One region of the Streptomyces sp. XD-27 genome, then DNA from elsewhere that is predicted to be linked to it. Evidence: riboswitches for the same ligand, from Rfam matches in the RefSeq annotation. Region 1 holds a riboswitch; the other holds the start of a gene.
What was found. Region 1 has a riboswitch for cyclic di-AMP ahead of Q3Y56_RS24175 (transglycosylase family protein). Riboswitches for the same ligand answer to the same signal wherever they lie in the genome.
Positions count from the first base shown of each region.

Region 2: another riboswitch for cyclic di-AMP. It lies ahead of Q3Y56_RS02565 (C40 family peptidase); the one in region 1 lies ahead of Q3Y56_RS24175 (transglycosylase family protein).

Region 1 covers NZ_CP130713.1:5,533,368-5,541,059, forward strand. Annotated here, with positions in the region: gene Q3Y56_RS24145 (penicillin-binding transpeptidase domain-containing protein) at 1-686, opposite strand, end outside; gene Q3Y56_RS24150 (FtsW/RodA/SpoVE family cell cycle protein) at 683-1,999, opposite strand; gene Q3Y56_RS24155 (LysR family transcriptional regulator) at 2,156-3,130, opposite strand; gene Q3Y56_RS24160 (MFS transporter) at 3,262-4,479, shown strand; gene Q3Y56_RS24165 (hypothetical protein) at 4,606-4,851, shown strand; gene Q3Y56_RS24170 (peptidoglycan DD-metalloendopeptidase family protein) at 5,001-5,825, opposite strand; partial or broken gene Q3Y56_RS24175 (transglycosylase family protein) at 5,882-6,172, opposite strand; cyclic di-AMP (ydaO/yuaA leader) riboswitch at 6,178-6,357, opposite strand; gene Q3Y56_RS24180 (hypothetical protein) at 6,849-7,400, shown strand; gene Q3Y56_RS24185 (transposase) at 7,610-7,692, opposite strand, start outside.
Region 2 covers NZ_CP130713.1:594,459-602,150, forward strand. Annotated here, with positions in the region: gene Q3Y56_RS02545 (hypothetical protein) at 1-592, opposite strand, end outside; gene Q3Y56_RS02550 (ABC transporter ATP-binding protein) at 589-1,290, opposite strand; gene Q3Y56_RS02555 (hypothetical protein) at 1,354-1,524, opposite strand; gene Q3Y56_RS02560 (pseudouridine synthase) at 1,947-2,621, shown strand; gene Q3Y56_RS02565 (C40 family peptidase) at 2,614-3,105, opposite strand; cyclic di-AMP (ydaO/yuaA leader) riboswitch at 3,110-3,300, opposite strand; gene polX (DNA polymerase/3'-5' exonuclease PolX) at 3,494-5,251, opposite strand; gene Q3Y56_RS02575 (alpha/beta fold hydrolase) at 5,419-6,357, opposite strand; gene Q3Y56_RS02580 (LuxR family transcriptional regulator) at 6,500-7,692, opposite strand, start outside.

The sequences.
Region 1 (7,692 bases):
TGTTCCAGCCCCGCCGCGGCCGTGACGACGTTGAACGTGGAGCCGGGCGGATACGTCCGGCTCAGGGCCCGGTTGAGCATCGGCCGGTCGGGATCGGCGGTCAGCCGCTGCCACGCGCGGGTCGTGGCCGCCCCGTTGCCCGACAGCCGGCCCGGCTCGTAGGAGGGGGTGCTGACCAGGGCGAGGATCCGCCCGGTGCCCGGTTCGAGGGCGGCGACCGCGCCCCTGCGCCGGCCCAGCGCGGTGAACGCGGCGCGCTGTACGGCGGGGTCGATGGTGGTGGCCACCGTGCCGCCGGGCTGCCGGGCCCGGGTGAGGTCGTTCCACAGCGGCAGCATCGCCAGCCGCCGATCGGTGCCGGAGAGGACGGCGTCCTCCGCGTCTTCCAGGAGCGAGGTGCCGTAGCTCTGGGAGGCGTAGCCGGTGACGGGCGCGTAGAGCGGGCCTTCGCGGTAGGTGCGCTCGTACCGCAGTCGCTGGCCGGTGTCGGTGGAGCCGGTGACCGGTACGCCGCCGACCAGGATGTCGCCGCGGGGCTGGCCGTAGCGGGCGATCGTGTGGCGGCGGTTGGCGGGGTTGCCGTCGTACTGGTCCGCTTTGAAGGCCTGGATCCGGGCGGCGTTGACCAGGGGCGCGAGCAGCAGCAGGAGGCAGAAGACGGCGGTGTGCCGGACGCAGCGGGTCACGCGGCGGCCGCCGACCGCCGGGAACGCCCGGCCCGGCCGCCCGGCCGCCCCGACGCCCCGGGCCGCCCTGTCTCCCCGGGCCGCTCGGGCTGTCCGGGCTGGCCGCGGGCGCTGTCGCTGAGCCGGACGAGCAGCGCGACGATGATCCAGTTGGTGATCACCGAGGAGCCGCCCTGGGCGAGGAACGGCATCGGCATCCCGGTCAGCGGGATCAGGCCGGTCACCCCGCCCGCGATGACGAAGACCTGGAGCGCGAGGATGGCGGCCAGACCGGCGGCGAGCAGCCTGCCGAACGGGTCGCGAAGGACGAGCGCGGTACGGAAGCCGCAGGCGATCAGCAGCGCGTACAGCAGGAACAGCGCCGTCAGGCCGGCCAGCCCCAGCTCCTCGCCGACCGTCGCCAGGATGAAGTCGGACTTCATGGCGAAGCCGATGAGGGAGGAGTGGCCCTCGCCCAGCCCCGTGCCGAGCACGCCGCCCGCGGCGAACGCGAACAGGGACTGGGCGAGCTGGTTGGCGCCGCCACCGCCGGACTCGGTGCCCGCGAACGGGTGCAGCCAGTCCCGTACCCGCTCGTTGACATGTGGTTCCACGGACGCGACGGCCACCGCACCGGCCGCCACCAGCAGCAGGCCGACCGCGATCCACCCGAGGCGGCCGGTGGCCACGTACAGCAGGACGACGAAGAGCCCGAAGAACAGGATCGAGGTGCCCAGGTCCCGCTCCAGGACCAGTACGCCCACGCTGACCAGCCAGATCGCGACGACCGGGCCGAGCACCCGGCCGGGCGGCAGCCGCAGCGGGCCGATCGTGCGGCCGAGATACGCCAGCGCGTGCCGCCCCGCCGCGAGATACGCCGCGAAGAACACCGCGAGCAGCACCTTGGCGAACTCGCCCGGCTGGAACGACAGCCCGGCGAACCGCACCCAGATCTTGGCGCCGTTGACCGCGGGGAAGAAGACCGGCACCGTGAGCAGGGCCAGGGCGGTGGCGACGCACACGTACGCGTAACGCTGGAGGGCCCGGTGGTCCCGCAGGCTCAGCACGGCGGCCATGAACAGCGCCATGCCGAGCGTGGACCAGACGAGCTGGGTCGGGGCGGCCGAGGCGCCGGGCGTGGCGAGGTCCAGCCGGTAGATGAGGACCAGCCCGAGGCCGTTGAGCAGGAAGGCGATGGGCAGGACGAGCGGGTCGGCGTACGGGGCGCGGAGCCGGACGGTGAGATGGGCGGCGAGCGCGAGCGCGCCGAGCCCGGAGCCGTAGCGGGCGGCGTCGCGCGGGAAGGCGCCGTGGACGGCGAAGCCGACGGCCATATAGCCGAACACGCAGATCAGGACGGCGCAGGCGAGGAGCGCGAGCTCCGTGCCACGGCGCTTGGGGGCCGGAGCAGCACCGGGGGAGCGGTGGCGGTCGATGCTGCGGCGGCGGTCATGGCGGGGAATGTAGCCGCTCGGCTCGGGCCGGAGCCCTCAGACGCGCGCGCCTGCCCGCGCACCGCGACCACCCGGCGGAACGGTGCCTGCGCCACGGGGTGGACGTACCGCCTCCGCGAGCGTCCGGCTGAACGTCCGTATGCGCTCGGTCTCGTGGGAGCGCCGCCACACCAGGCCCAGGACCGACTCCGGCGCGCCGGTGACCGGCACGAACGCCACATCCCTGCGCCCCTGGTGCAGCGCGGTCGGCGCGCAGCACAGCATCGTGCCCCGGTCCGCCGCGACGTAACTCAGCCCTTCCTGGAGCGTGCGCACCTCGGGGCCGCGCGGGATCGGCCGCCCGTCCGGCGTCACGGTAGGGGCCATGGCCTCCCGCCAGTACCGCGGCGCGGGTGCCGTCGGGCCGATCAGCCGGGAGTCCGCCAGCTCCTCCACGGACACCGACGCCCGTGCCGCGAACGGGTGCCGCACCGAGACGGCCAGGGTCTGCGGCTGCCGCGAGAAGGCCGGACCCGGTATCAGGTCCGGCTCGGCGACCGGCAGCAGGACGATGGCCGCGTCCACCGCGCCGGAGCGCAGCGCGCCGAACGGGTCACCCAGCGGGATCTCGACGGTCTCGACCTCGCAGCCCGGATGCCGGTCGCGGAAGTCGGCGACCACCGCCATGACGTACTCGTCCGCCGTGCCCTGGAAGCCCAGGCGCAGCGGCTCCCCGAGGCCGCGGGCGGCTGCCCGCGCGGAGTCCACCGCGCCGCGCAGGGCGCCGTACGCGGGCCGCAGCTCGGCCAGGAAGCGCTCACCGAGCGGGGTCAGCCGGACGCGGCGGCTGGTGCGGTCCAGCAGCCGGGCGCCGATCCGCCGCTCCAGCGAGCGCAGGAGCTGGCTCACCCGGCTCTGTGTCACGTACAGCCGCTCGGCCGCGCGCCCGAAGTGCAACTCCTCGCTGAGGGCGAGGAAACACTCCAGCTCGCGTATCTCCAGACCGCCGCCGCGCGCGTCGGCGCCTGCCACCCGGCCTTCCCCTGCCACCCGGCCTCCCCCTGCCTCCCCCTGAATGAAGCAACCGATCGATGAGTCTGACTCATACAAGGCTGAGCGTTTCGCCGTTGTTCCCGGACGGGGCACAGCTGTTCGCTGGAGGCATGTCCGAAGCCACGGAAACCACCCTCGCCGCGTCCTCTCCTGACGGCGCGTCACCCCAGGCCCGCACCGCCTGGCTCGCCGTCGCCACGGTCGCCGTCGGCATCTTCGCCGTCGTCACCACCGAGATGCTGCCGGTCGGTCTGCTCACCTCCATCGGCGCCGCCCTCGGGACCTCCGACGGCACGGTGGGGCTGGCCCTGACCGTGCCCGGCCTGGTCGCCGCGGTCGCCGCCCCGCTGCTGACCGTCGCCGTCGGCCGGCTGGACCGGCGACTGGTGCTGTGCGGACTGATGGGCCTGCTGGCCGCCGCCAATCTGGTCTCCGCCCTGGCCCCGGCCTTCCCCGTCCTGCTCGCCGCCCGGGTCATGGTCGGCGTCAGCATCGGCGGTGTATGGGCCATTGCGGGCGGTCTGGCCGCCCGGCTCGTGCCGGAGCGGTCCGCGGGCGCCGCCACCTCCCTGATCTTCAGCGGCGTCGCCGTCGCCTCGGTGCTCGGGGTGCCCGCCGGGACGCTGATCGGCGACCTGGCCGACTGGCGGGCGGCGTTCTGGACCGTCTGCGCGCTGGCGCTGGCCGTCACGGTCGCCATGGCCGTTCTGCTGCCCCCGCTGCCCGCCGACCGCCCGGTCCGGCTCGGCGAGGTGCCCGGTCTGTTCCGTAAAGCTCAGCTCCGGGCCGGGCTGGTCACCACCGGGCTGCTGGTGGTGGCGCACTTCGGCGCGTACACGTACGTGCGGCCGGTGCTGGAGGACGTGTCCGGCGTCGGCGCGGGCCTGATCAGCACGCTGCTGCTGGTGTACGGCGTGGCGGGTGTGGCCGGGAACTTCCTGGCCGGGTCGGCGGCGCACCGCGACCCGCGCCGGACGCTGATGGTCCTGTGCGCGCTGCTGGCGGTGGCCGAGCTGCTGGTCCCGCTCCTGGGCCGGACCACGGCCGGGGCCGCCGCGCTGCTGGTGCTGTGGGGGCTGGCGTACGGAGGCGTGTCCGTCACCACCCAGAACTGGATGCTGCGGTCCGCGCCGGAGGCGCGCGAGGCGGCCTCCGCCCTGTTCGTCGGGGTCTTCAATCTGGCCATCTCGCTCGGCGCGCTGCTGGGCGGCCGGGTCGCCGACCACATCGCCCTGTCCGGCGTGATGTGGTGCGGCGGCGCGCTGGCGGTACTGGCGCTGCTGAGTGCGGGGGTGCTGGGCCGGGCGAGGCGTGCGCGGCACGGGTGACACCCTCCGTGACGGCCGCTCACGTTCCGGCGTCCCGATCCGCCCGTATGGCGCAGACGGCGGGAGGCCGCCACCCATCGGTGGGATCATGAATGTCAGGGGACTCTTCTTCGGGGAGTGAGCCCGATGGCAGCGAGCATGTACGTGGTCTGGAGCGCGGTGGAGCCCGGGCGCGTCGTCTACGAGACGCACGCGATCGAGGCGATCACGGATGCCGCGGGCGTGCACGCGGAGGTCAAGAGCGAGACCCACGAGGTCGCGCTCCGCAGCCGGGCGCACGCGCGGTCGATCGCGGAGGCGGGAGGCTACGAGCTACGGGGCGAGGGCGAGGCGTGGGAGAGCCTCCCCGAGGAGAGCCCTCCCGAAGAGTGACGTCCACCCGGAAAGGCCGAAAGGGCTGGGGAAAATCCGACGCCCGAGGCGTCCGGCGCCGCAGGGGGGAAGTGCGGGCCGGAGGCCTCGGGCGTGGTCTGTGACGACGCGCTGGCGCTGTCTGATCGGGTTCGGCTGGTGCCGGAGGATCAGATGCTGACGCCGTGGGCGCGCAGGTAGGCCAGCGGGTCGACGTCCGAGCCGTAGCCGGCGGCGGAACGGATCTCGAAGTGCAGGTGCGGGCCGCTGCTGTTGCCGGTGGTGCCGGACAGGCCGATCTGCTCGCCGCCGGTCACGGTCTCGCCGACGGTGACCGAGAGGGACGACAGGTGGGCGTACTGGCTGTACTTGCCGTCCTCGTGGCGGATGACGACCTGGTTGCCGTAGGCGCCACCCCAGCCGGCGGAGACGACCGTGCCGGAGCCGACGGCCTTGATGCCGGTGCCGGTGGCGACGGGGAAGTCGACGCCGGTGTGGTAGCCGCTGGACCAGGCGCTGCCGGCCTGGTGGTACGGGGTGCCCATCGGGGCGTCGACCGGGGCGGTCCAGCCCGTGGCCGGGGCCTGGTGCGCCGGGGCGGCGGGCTTCGGGGCCTCGTGCGCCGGGGCGGCCGGCTTCGGGGCGGCGTGCTTCGGGGCGCGCGGCGTGGCGGCCTGCTCGGTCAGGGACAGGTCCTGGCCGGGGAAGATGAGGTTCGGGTTGTCGCCGACGACCTCGCGGTTGGCCTCGTAGACGGCCTGCCAGCCACCGTCGACGCCGTGCGTCTGGGCGATCTTGTACAGGGTGTCGCCGCTGACGACGGTGTAGTTCTGCTCCTGCGCCGGCGCGGCGGGCTTGGCGTGCTTCGGGCCGGCCTTCGGGGCCTCGGCCTTCGGAGCCTGCGCCTTCGGGGCGGCCGCGGGGCGGCCTTGGCGCCGTCGGGGGAGATCGCCGGGGCGGGGCCGCCCTGGGTCAGCCCGGCCTTGCCGGAGCACACCGGCCAGGCGCCCGGGCCCTGCTCGGCCAGGACCTTCTCGGCGATGGCGATCTGCTGGTCCTTGGTGGCCAGGTCGGCGCGCGGCGCGTACTTCGTGCCGCCGAAGGCCTCCCAGGTGGACTGCGTGAACTGCAGGCCGCCGAAGAAGCCGTTGCCGGTGTTGATGCTCCAGTTGCCGGAGCTCTCGCAGTCCGCGACCTTGTCCCAGGTGTCCACGGAGGCGGCGTTGGCCGCGGTGGCGCCAACGAAGGGAAGGGCAACGCCGGCACCGCTCGCGGCGAGCGCGAGGGAGACCTTGGCGATGCGGCCGGGGTTATAGCGACGGTGACGTCCGCGAGCAGACATAGGGGTGTTCCTCTCCTACGCCTGCGAGGTGAGCTGTCGGGTTCGGGCTGGAGTTGCCCGGCCGCGTAAGAGGGCAGCATTCACTGCCACCGCAACGCGTCTTCACCCCAAGCCGATTCGCGGGATCCGCGACTCGGCACTTACCTGGTTCCCCCGCTCCTGCCGTGATGCGTCGTCGTTTCTCCTCGGCCGGCGGCAGGATTCGGCGCTCCGGCTTCGGGTCCCCCGAGCCTCTATGGCTGCGGGAGCGGCGGCCACCGTAAGCGGAAGAAATTCACGGTCACAAGCCGCGTGACATGGGGCGATGATCCATTTCCGAATTGACACGGTATTTATGTCACGCTGCGTTTTGGATCTCTTTCGCAGTGAAATGGAGATCTTGCGCAGCGGCGTCACGGAAAAGCGCGCGGTAACCGATCTGACGCATTGCTTATGTGATGCCACGGTGGGGTCACGGGTTCATCGGTATTCCTGTGACCTCGGCCACGGAGGTCCGCTATAACGGCATGAGGCGTTAAAAGTCCGATTTGATCGATGAGTTGCGGGCCGGGCCCTGAGGTGGGGCAGGTCGCCGTCCTGTCGGCAGGACAACGCGACGCAGGCGCGCCCCGGTGGCGGTGCAACACGGCAATCGAATGGCTTGCCTGTGGCGCCATAGTGGAGCGATGATGGCGCCATGGAGCTTATGCGGTATGTCGACAACCTGCGCCAAGAGCTCTCGGTTGCCGTCGAGGCGGGTGACGAGGAAGCACGCGAACTCGCCGAACGCCTCGTGACACCGCTGTCCTCCGCAGTCCGGCTGGTTCTGCTGGACGCTCTGTCGGCCGCCGCGGACGAGATCACCCGGGACCTGGCCCCGGGGTCGGTCGAGATCCGGCTGCGCGGGCTCGACCCGACCTTCGTGGTGACACTACCCCCCACCGATCATGCGCTCGTGGATGAGGTCGAAGGGGGCTTCGAACGGTCGCACAACGGTGTGGCGCCACCGCTGTCCGCCATGGCGCCGGTATCGGCGACCGGGGAGGAGGGCGCGACGGCCCGTATCAACTTCCGGCCGCCGGAGCATCTCAAGGCCCGGATCGAGGAGGCCGCCGGCCGCGAGCAGCTGTCGGTCAACGCCTGGCTCGTCAGAGCGGTGTCCACGATGCTCGAATCCGGCGAGCGCGGCCGCCGCCCCGACCGGCGCGCCCCGTGGAGCGGTCGGCGTTACACGGGCTGGGTGAGCTGACCGTACCCTGCGCCGGGCGCCGCGGCCGTCTTGCCCGTGCTACCTGCGGGGGCGCTCGACCGGGCACCGCCGTGCTGCTCGACGCGCGGTCCACGTCGGGCATCGACAGGCCACGGCCCGGTCGCGCCTCAGCAGCGCGCCGGCGCCGGCACCGCGGGCCCCGGGGACTGTTCCCCCGGCGGTTTTCCGGGGCCCGCATCCCCTCGCCCTCAGCCCCTCAGCTCGGCATTCTGCGGCTGTTCCTGAGTGTGGTCGGAGATGTTGAGAGAGCAGCACGGAGAGGGCTGCGGGA
Region 2 (7,692 bases), 4.9 Mb from region 1:
GGTTGGGCCAGCAGCCAGCCGACGGTCGGGCCGGGACGACGACCGGGCCGCGCCACAGCGCGTCACGGGCGGCGAGCAGTGCGGCGGCGGCCGTGACCAGAGTGAAGACGGCGGGCAGGGCTTGCCGGACGGCCTCGCCCGCCCCGCTGTAGTCGGCGCCGAGGTGCGCCTGCCGCACGAAGTGGAAGGCGTAGCCGCTGCCGTAGCCGACGACGATGAGGAGGACACCGTAGACGGCGACGGCGAGATCGCGGCTCTTCTGCCGGCGATGCTCCCGACGCTTGACCCGCAGCCAGCGCAGAGCCTCCCACGTGCGGTCGTCGTCGGCCTCGGACCAGACGTCGTCGTCGGCCTCGGGCGCGGCGGTGTCGCCGAGCTCGGGCGCGGACATGTCGTCGACCTCGGGCGCGGCGGCGTCATCGCCGTACGGGGCGACCGCATCGTCCGCCCGGTGCCCGGCCGCATCGTCCGCGCCCAGCCCGGCCGCAACGTCCGCGCCGAGCCTGGCCGCAACGTCCGCGCCGGGCCCGGCCGTGTCGTTCTCCGTGTCCCGCGCGGGCACCTGCTCAGCGGTTCTCGTCCGGTCGGTCATGCGCGCAGCCCCAGGCGGGTCAGTACCTGCTGGGGGGTGCCCTCGGCGATCACCCGGCCGTCTTCCAGGGCCACCATGCGGTCGGCGACCGCTTCGGCGAGTTCCGCCTGGTGGGTGGCGAGGAGCACCGCGACGCCGTCGGCCTTCTCGGCCACGAGCAGTTCGGCCAGGCGGTCGCGGGCTCCGGGGTCCAGGCGCTGCTCCGGTTCGTCGAGGATGAGCAGGTCCCGTGGCCGGACGAGCGCGGCGGCCAGCAGCAGGGACTGCATCTGTCCGGACGACAGGGATCCGGGCACAGCGGCGGCGTGGTCGGACAGCCGGCGGTCGGCCAGCACATGGTCGATCCAGGCGTCCGCGTCGGCCACCGCGTGGGCGACGGCGACCAGTTCGAGATGTTCGCGGACGGTGAGGTCCGGATAGCAGGCGACCATGTCGCCGACGACGGCGACGCGGGCCCGGACCTCGGGGTCGTCCTCGTGGACCGGGCGGCCCGCGAACAGGGCCTGGCCGGTGGTGGGCGCGTCGCGGCCCGCGGCGATGCGCAACAGGGTGGACTTCCCGGAGCCGTTGTGGCCGAACAGCGCTGTGCACGTGCCACCGGCCACGTCGAGGTCCAGCGGGTGCAGCGCCTGCCGTTCGCCGTACGTACGGCTCACCCCGCTCAGGCGCAGCAGCGCTCCCCCCGTGTCCCCGCCCATGTCCGCTCGGCTCCCCGTGATCGTTTCCGGTCCCGCCCCGACCCTAACCGTACGCCGTCGCGGTCACAGAGTGTCGTCGCGCTCGCCCTCCGCCTGGGACGGCGTGGTGCGCGGGACGTCCGGGTGCTTCTCGGTTCCTGGCAGCCTCCTGCCGGGTGTCTCGTTCTCGTCGTCCCGTTCTCCCTCGGCCTGAGAGGGGGTGTGCTCCCACGGCGAGGGGGTGTCCTTCTGCATGGCTGCTCCTTCCGGACCCGCCCGGCGCCCGCCGCCCGGGTCGTCGGGCCCTCCGAGTACCCCGTGCGGCCCGGCCCACCCCCGCCCCAGGGGTCCGGTGCCGGGCCGGGCAAGGGCCGGCCGGGCCGACCAGGGCCGGGCACGCCATAGGCTGGCAGCACGATGAGACGCAGAACCACCGCCCCGCCCGCCCCCTGCCGCAGCGCGACGGCATCGACCCGGTCCGGCTGCGGCTGCCCGCCGAAGGGGACTGGGCGACGATTCGGGACCACCTGGTCGACCGGCTGCCCGCGCTGGGGCCCGATCGGGTCGACGCCCTGCTGGACGAGGGCGGGATCGTCGGGGCGGACGGGCCCGTCGCGCCCGGCGCCCCCTTCACGCCCGGCGCCTTCCTGTGGTTCTACCGGCCGCTGCGCGAGGAGGTGCCGGTCCCCTTCGAGCTGGAGGTGCTCCACCGCGACGAGAACCTGCTGGTGGTGGACAAACCGCACTTCCTGTCCACCACGCCCCGTGGCCGCCACGTGACCGAGACCGCCCTGGTGCGGCTCCGCCGGGACCTGGGCCTGCGCGAGCTGAGCCCCGCCCACCGGCTGGACCGGCTCACCGCGGGCGTCGTGATGTTCGTGATCCGGCCGGAGCACCGCAGCACGTACCAGTCGCTGTTCCAGGACCGTGCGGTGCGCAAGGAGTACGAGGCCGTCGCTCGTCACGACCCCGGGCTGACGCTGCCGCGGACGGTGCGCAGCCGGATCGTCAAGGAGCGCGGAGTGATGGCCGCGCGGGAGGTGGCGGGCCCGCCCAACAGCGAGAGCCGCGTCGAGCTGGTCGAGCACCGGGGCGGGCTCGGCCGCTATCGGCTGCGCCCGGTGACCGGGCGCACCCATCAGCTGCGGGTGCACATGAACGCGCTCGGGGTACCGATCCTCGGCGATCCGGTCTACCCGGTGGTCGGCGATCCCGCCCCCGACGACTTCAGCGAACCGCTGCAGCTGCTCGCCCGGGAGCTGGCGTTCACCGACCCGGTCACCGGCCGCGAGCACCGGTTCACCAGTCGGCGCACCCTGCGGTCCTGGCCCGCCCCGGAATTGCCTAGTTGACCCGTCCGTACCACACCTGGCGGGTCCAGATCCTTTCCAGCCGGACGGACTTCCCCGGCTTGGGCGAGTGCCAGATCTGGTTCTTTCCGGCGTAGATCCCGACGTGGTAGACGCTGCCGCCGGAATGGAAGAACACCAGATCACCGGCTTTACGAGAACCCGAGGATACGTGCCGGGACTTGTTGTACTGGGCGGCCGCCGTACGCGGCAGCGTCTTGCCCGCCTTCTTGTAGGAATAGAGCGTCAGCCCGGAACAGTCGAACCGGTTGGGGCCCGCTGCCCCGTACGAGTAGGGTGCGCCCTTCTTCGATGCGGCGATCTTGAGCGCCTTGGATCCCAAGGTCGCCGCCTGTGCGTCGGAGCTCATACCCGGGACCAGCAGGGACGCGGTGACGGTCGCCACGGTGAGCGCCGAGACCTGACCCGTCCTGGATATGAGCGCGGGTATACGGGGAAGCACGGTCTTGCGAGAAATCGCGGACATGCCGAAGCCCTTCGTCATCCGCCTGCGAAAGATGACCTGTCGGGTTCGGGCCGGCGAAGTTGCCCGGCCACATAAGTGGCTTCACCCCAAGGACCACCGTGTTCGTGGTCCGCCGTGCTTGGGTCTCCCGCTCCTGCCGCTGTGCGTATCTGTCCGGCCATCCGGTGCGGCGGCAGGACTCGGCGTCCGCCCGGATGGTCCCGCCTCGGTGACGGGATCTTGTACCGGGAGGAGATCCTGCACCATCAACCATCGGACTTCAGAGCCGAGATGGCTTTCTGTGAACTTCTTCACGTCGGCCGTATTTCGGAATTCCAATGCCACGGGAGACTCCGCACTCCTTCACCGAGGGGCCTGAACGTGCCTTCGTGCAACGGGAGTTGTTCTCTCACGAACGAGTGGAATCCGCCTGGTGGAGTGATCGATTCCGGCCCTCGCGCAGGAAGCGGCGCAGCCGCTGGAGCGGCCAGGTGTTGATGACGTCGTCGGGGGTGAGCCAGCCCCGCTGCGCGGTGCCCACGCCGTAGCGCATGTACGCCAGATGGGGGGTGGCGTGGGCGTCGGAGTTCACCGCGAACTTCACCCCGTACCGCTTGGCGCGCAGGATCTCCTCGTCGCCCAGGTCGAGCCGTTCCGGATGGGCGTTGACCTCCAGCGCCGTGCCGGTTCTGGCGCACGCCTCGAACACCGCGTCGAAGTCGGCGTCGATGGCGGGCCGCTTGCCGATCCGCCGGGTGGTCGGATGGCCGATGACCGCGACGTACGGGTTCTCGCAGGCCCGTATGAGCCGCCGGGTCTGCGCCTCCCGGCTCTGGCTGAAGTGCGAGTGCACCGAGGCCACGCACACGTCGAAGCCTTCGAGGAAGTCGCCGGGCCAGTCCACGTCCCCGTCGGGGCCGATGTTGAGCTCGGTGCCGTGCAGCACCCGCATCCGGCGGTGCTCGCGGTCCAGTTCCCGCACCCGCTCGCGCTGGGCGAGCATCTTCTCGTCGGTCATCCGCTGCATGACGAGGTCCGGGGCGTGGTCGGTGACGGCGTAGTACGCGTAGCCGCGGGCCGCCGCGGCCGCGACCATCTCCTCCAGCGGGGCGAGGCCGTCGGTGAGGTCGGTGTGCGTGTGCAGGTCGCCGCGGATGTCCTCCTCGGTGACCAGCTCGGGGAGTTCGCCGCGCAGCCCGGCGGCCACCTCGCCGCGGTCCTCGCGCAGGGTCGGCGGGATCCAGGGCAGGCCGAGCCGGTCGTAGATCTCCTCCTCGGTCTGCGAGGTGATCTTCCTTCCGCTCTTGGCGTGGAACAGGCCGTACTCGGACAGCTTGAGCTTGTGGCGCACCGCCATCTCGCGGACCCGGATGTTGTGCGCCTTACTGCCCGTGAAGTACTGCAGGCCCGCGCCCCATGAGTCGGGGGGCAGCACCCGCAGGTCCACCTGGAGCCCTTTGGTGGTGCGGATGGAGGTCTTCTTCTCGCCGTGCGCGATGACCTCGGCGGTGTACGGCAGACCGCTGAACGCGTCCATGAACGCCGCCGACCGGTCGGCGGCGACGAGGACGTCGATGTCCCCGATGGTCTCCTTCATACGGCGCAGCGATCCGGCGTACGTGCAGCCTTCGCACCCGGTGACCCGCGACAGCTCGGAGACGACCTGCTCGGCGACGTCCATGGCGGCGTTGAGGAGGATGCGGCCGCCCGCCTTCTGCATGAGGGCGATGCCGTGCAGGATGTTCTCCTCGGTCTTCTTCCCGAAGCCCTTGACGTCGCGCAGCCGCTCCTCGTGGAGGGCGTCGAGCAGCTCGTCCACGGAGGAGATGCGCAGCTCCTCGTAGAGCGCCATGGCCTTCTTGGGGCCCAGCATGGGGATGGTCATCAGCTCGCGGACCCCGGCCGGGATCGCGACCCTGACTTCCTCGATCGTGGACACGTGGCCGGTGCGCAGGTACTCCACGACCTTGTCGGCGATCGACTTCCCCACGTTCGGGATCTCGCGCAGGCCCTTGGCGTCGAGTGTGGAGACGTCGGCGTGGTAGCCGCCGATCGCGCGGGCGGCCTTCTCGTAGGCGCGCGCCTTGAAGGCGTCGCCGCCGGTGATCGCGATGAGGTCGGCGTACTCCTGGAGCAGGGCCGCGACCTCGTCATTGGGCCGCACCATGGCTCCACGGGTGCCCCGCTGGGGCCCGGACGACACCTGGCCCGGGGCTCGGACGACCCTGGCTCGGAGTCCGGACGACACCCGACCCGGGCCTGGACGACACCTGGCCCGGAGCCCGGACGGGACCTGGCCCGGGCGTACGCCGTACGGACGCCCGGGCTGTTCGGTCACCGTCGGTGCGCTGCCGGCGACGGCGGGGCCGCCGCCGACAGGTGGTCGACCAGGGCCGCGGCGACCGGCGCCACGGCCTCCGGCGCGATCATGTGGCCCATGTCCGGGACCGTCAGGAGGCGGGCGCCGGGGATCGCCTCGGCGATGAGGCGGCCGTGGCCCGGCTTGACCGGTTCGCAGGTGCCCTCGACCACGAGAGTGGGTGCCTGCACCCGCCCCAGGGCGCCGACGGGTTCGACCTCGGGGTCGGCCATTCCGGCGAGGCGGTGGTTGACCGCCGCGCGGGGGTCGCGGGCGCGGTCGAAGAGCCGCTCTTCGAGGCGGCGCTGGGCGTCCTCGTCGAACGGCAGGGCGGTGCCGTTCAGCACCCTGGCCATCTCGATCTGGAAGTCGATCGCCGCGGCGCGGTCGGCGGGCGGCGGGGCGGCCATCGCCGTCCGGAAGAACTCGGTGAACTCCGGCCTCGGCTCCGGCAGGCTGCCCGCCTCCTGCGGCTCGCCCGTCAGGGCCCGGATCAGCACCTGCGCCTCGCGGCCGCCGAGCGGCGAGGACCCGATCACGGTGAGCGTGGGCACCCGCTCGGGGTGCTCGGCGGCGATCCACTGGGCGATCAGTCCGCCCGCGGAGTGGCCGACGAGGTGGGCGCGGTCGATGCCGAGGGCGTCGAGCAGCCCCAGGGCGTCGTCCTTGAGCGCGGCCCAGGTGTACGGGTAGGTCTCGAAGTCGCGGGCCGTCGAGCGGCCGACGTCCCGGTGGTCGTAGCGGATGACCCGGTACCCGGCGGCCGCCAGCCGCCCCACGAACTCGTCGGGCCACAGCAGGCCCTGGGTCATCGAGCCCATGATGAGCAGGACCGGGGGGTGGGCGGGGTCGCCGAACTCCTCGGTCCACAGCTCGATGTCGCCTACCTGGATCAGCCGCGCGTCAGCAGTCATATGTGGATGTGTTCCTTTGTCGTGTCGCCTGCGCCGAGACGGTGTCGCCCCAACGGGAGGAACTCTGCCGGGACGCGGCACCGGTGCCATCCGTAGGACTACTGGTACGGACTACGGGGCCTACGGGGGCGGGCCGGTGGCCCTACGGGGCGGTGCGCTGTACGAGGCGGGCCAGCTCGGTGCGCGAGGTGATCCCGAGCTTCGGATACAGCTTGTACAGGTGGTATTCGACGGTGCGGGGGCTGAGGAAGAGCCGGGCGGCGACCTCCTTGTTGGACGCGCCCTCGGCGACCAGCCGGGCGATGCGCAGCTCCTGCGCGGTGAGGGCGGCCAGGGCGTCCGGCGCGGGCCGGTCGGCGGTCTCGCCCGCGGCCCGCAGCTCTCCCAGGGCCCGGCGTTCCCACGGCTCGGCGCCCATCCGCCGGAACGCCTCCGCGGCCTGCCGCAGGTGCGGGCGGGCCTCGGCGGCCCGCCGGTCGCGGCGCAGCCGCTCGCCGAGGAGGAGCGCGGTACGGGCGCGGTCGTACCCGGCGCCGCTGTCGGCGGCGAGCAGCCCGAGCGCGTCGCGGAGCAGGGCCACGGCCGCGTCGTCGTCCCCGGCGGCGAGCGCCCGGCAGCGGGCGAGGAGCGCGCGGGAGCGCGGCGACGCGGCATGCGCCGACCAGCGGGCGAGGAAGTCGACGGCGGCGCGGGCGGCGGCCCGGTCGCCCGCGGCGACGGCGGCCTCCGCCCGGTCCGCCACCGAGCCCCATACGACGACGGGGTGCCCGGCGCCGGGGCCCGCGGCGGTCAGCGCGGTGAACCGCTCGTGGGCCTGCCGGAACCGGCCCAGGGCCAGGTCCAGTACGCCGAGCGCGTAGGAGGCGATGCCGGCCCGCAGCCCGAGCCGGTGCGGGATCGCGATGGCCAGCGCCTGGTGGGCGTGCTCGTGGCAGTCGTCCTCGCGGCCGCTGACGGCGGCGCAGACCGCGAGGTTGGCCAGGTGCGCGGCGGCGGAGTTGGCGGCTCCCGACGCGCGGGCCAGGGCGAGGCCTTCGGTGGACAGCGCGGCGCTGAGCGCGAACCGGCTGTTCATGCGCTCGGCGGTGGCCGCGTTCTCCAGGACGACGGGGAGGGTGCCGGTCATCCCGGACACCCGGGCCACGCCTCCGGCCCGCGCGGCGTAGTCCGCGGCGGCGTCGCCCTCACCCAGCAGACTGGCCGCTTTCGCCGCCCACAGCAGGGTGGCCGCGTCGTCCTCGTCGCCCCGGACGCCGGCGAGCGCCCGCCGCAGCAGCGGCACCCCGCGCGGGGCGTCCCCGCCCTGCAACGCTCCGGCTCCGACCAGCATGTCCC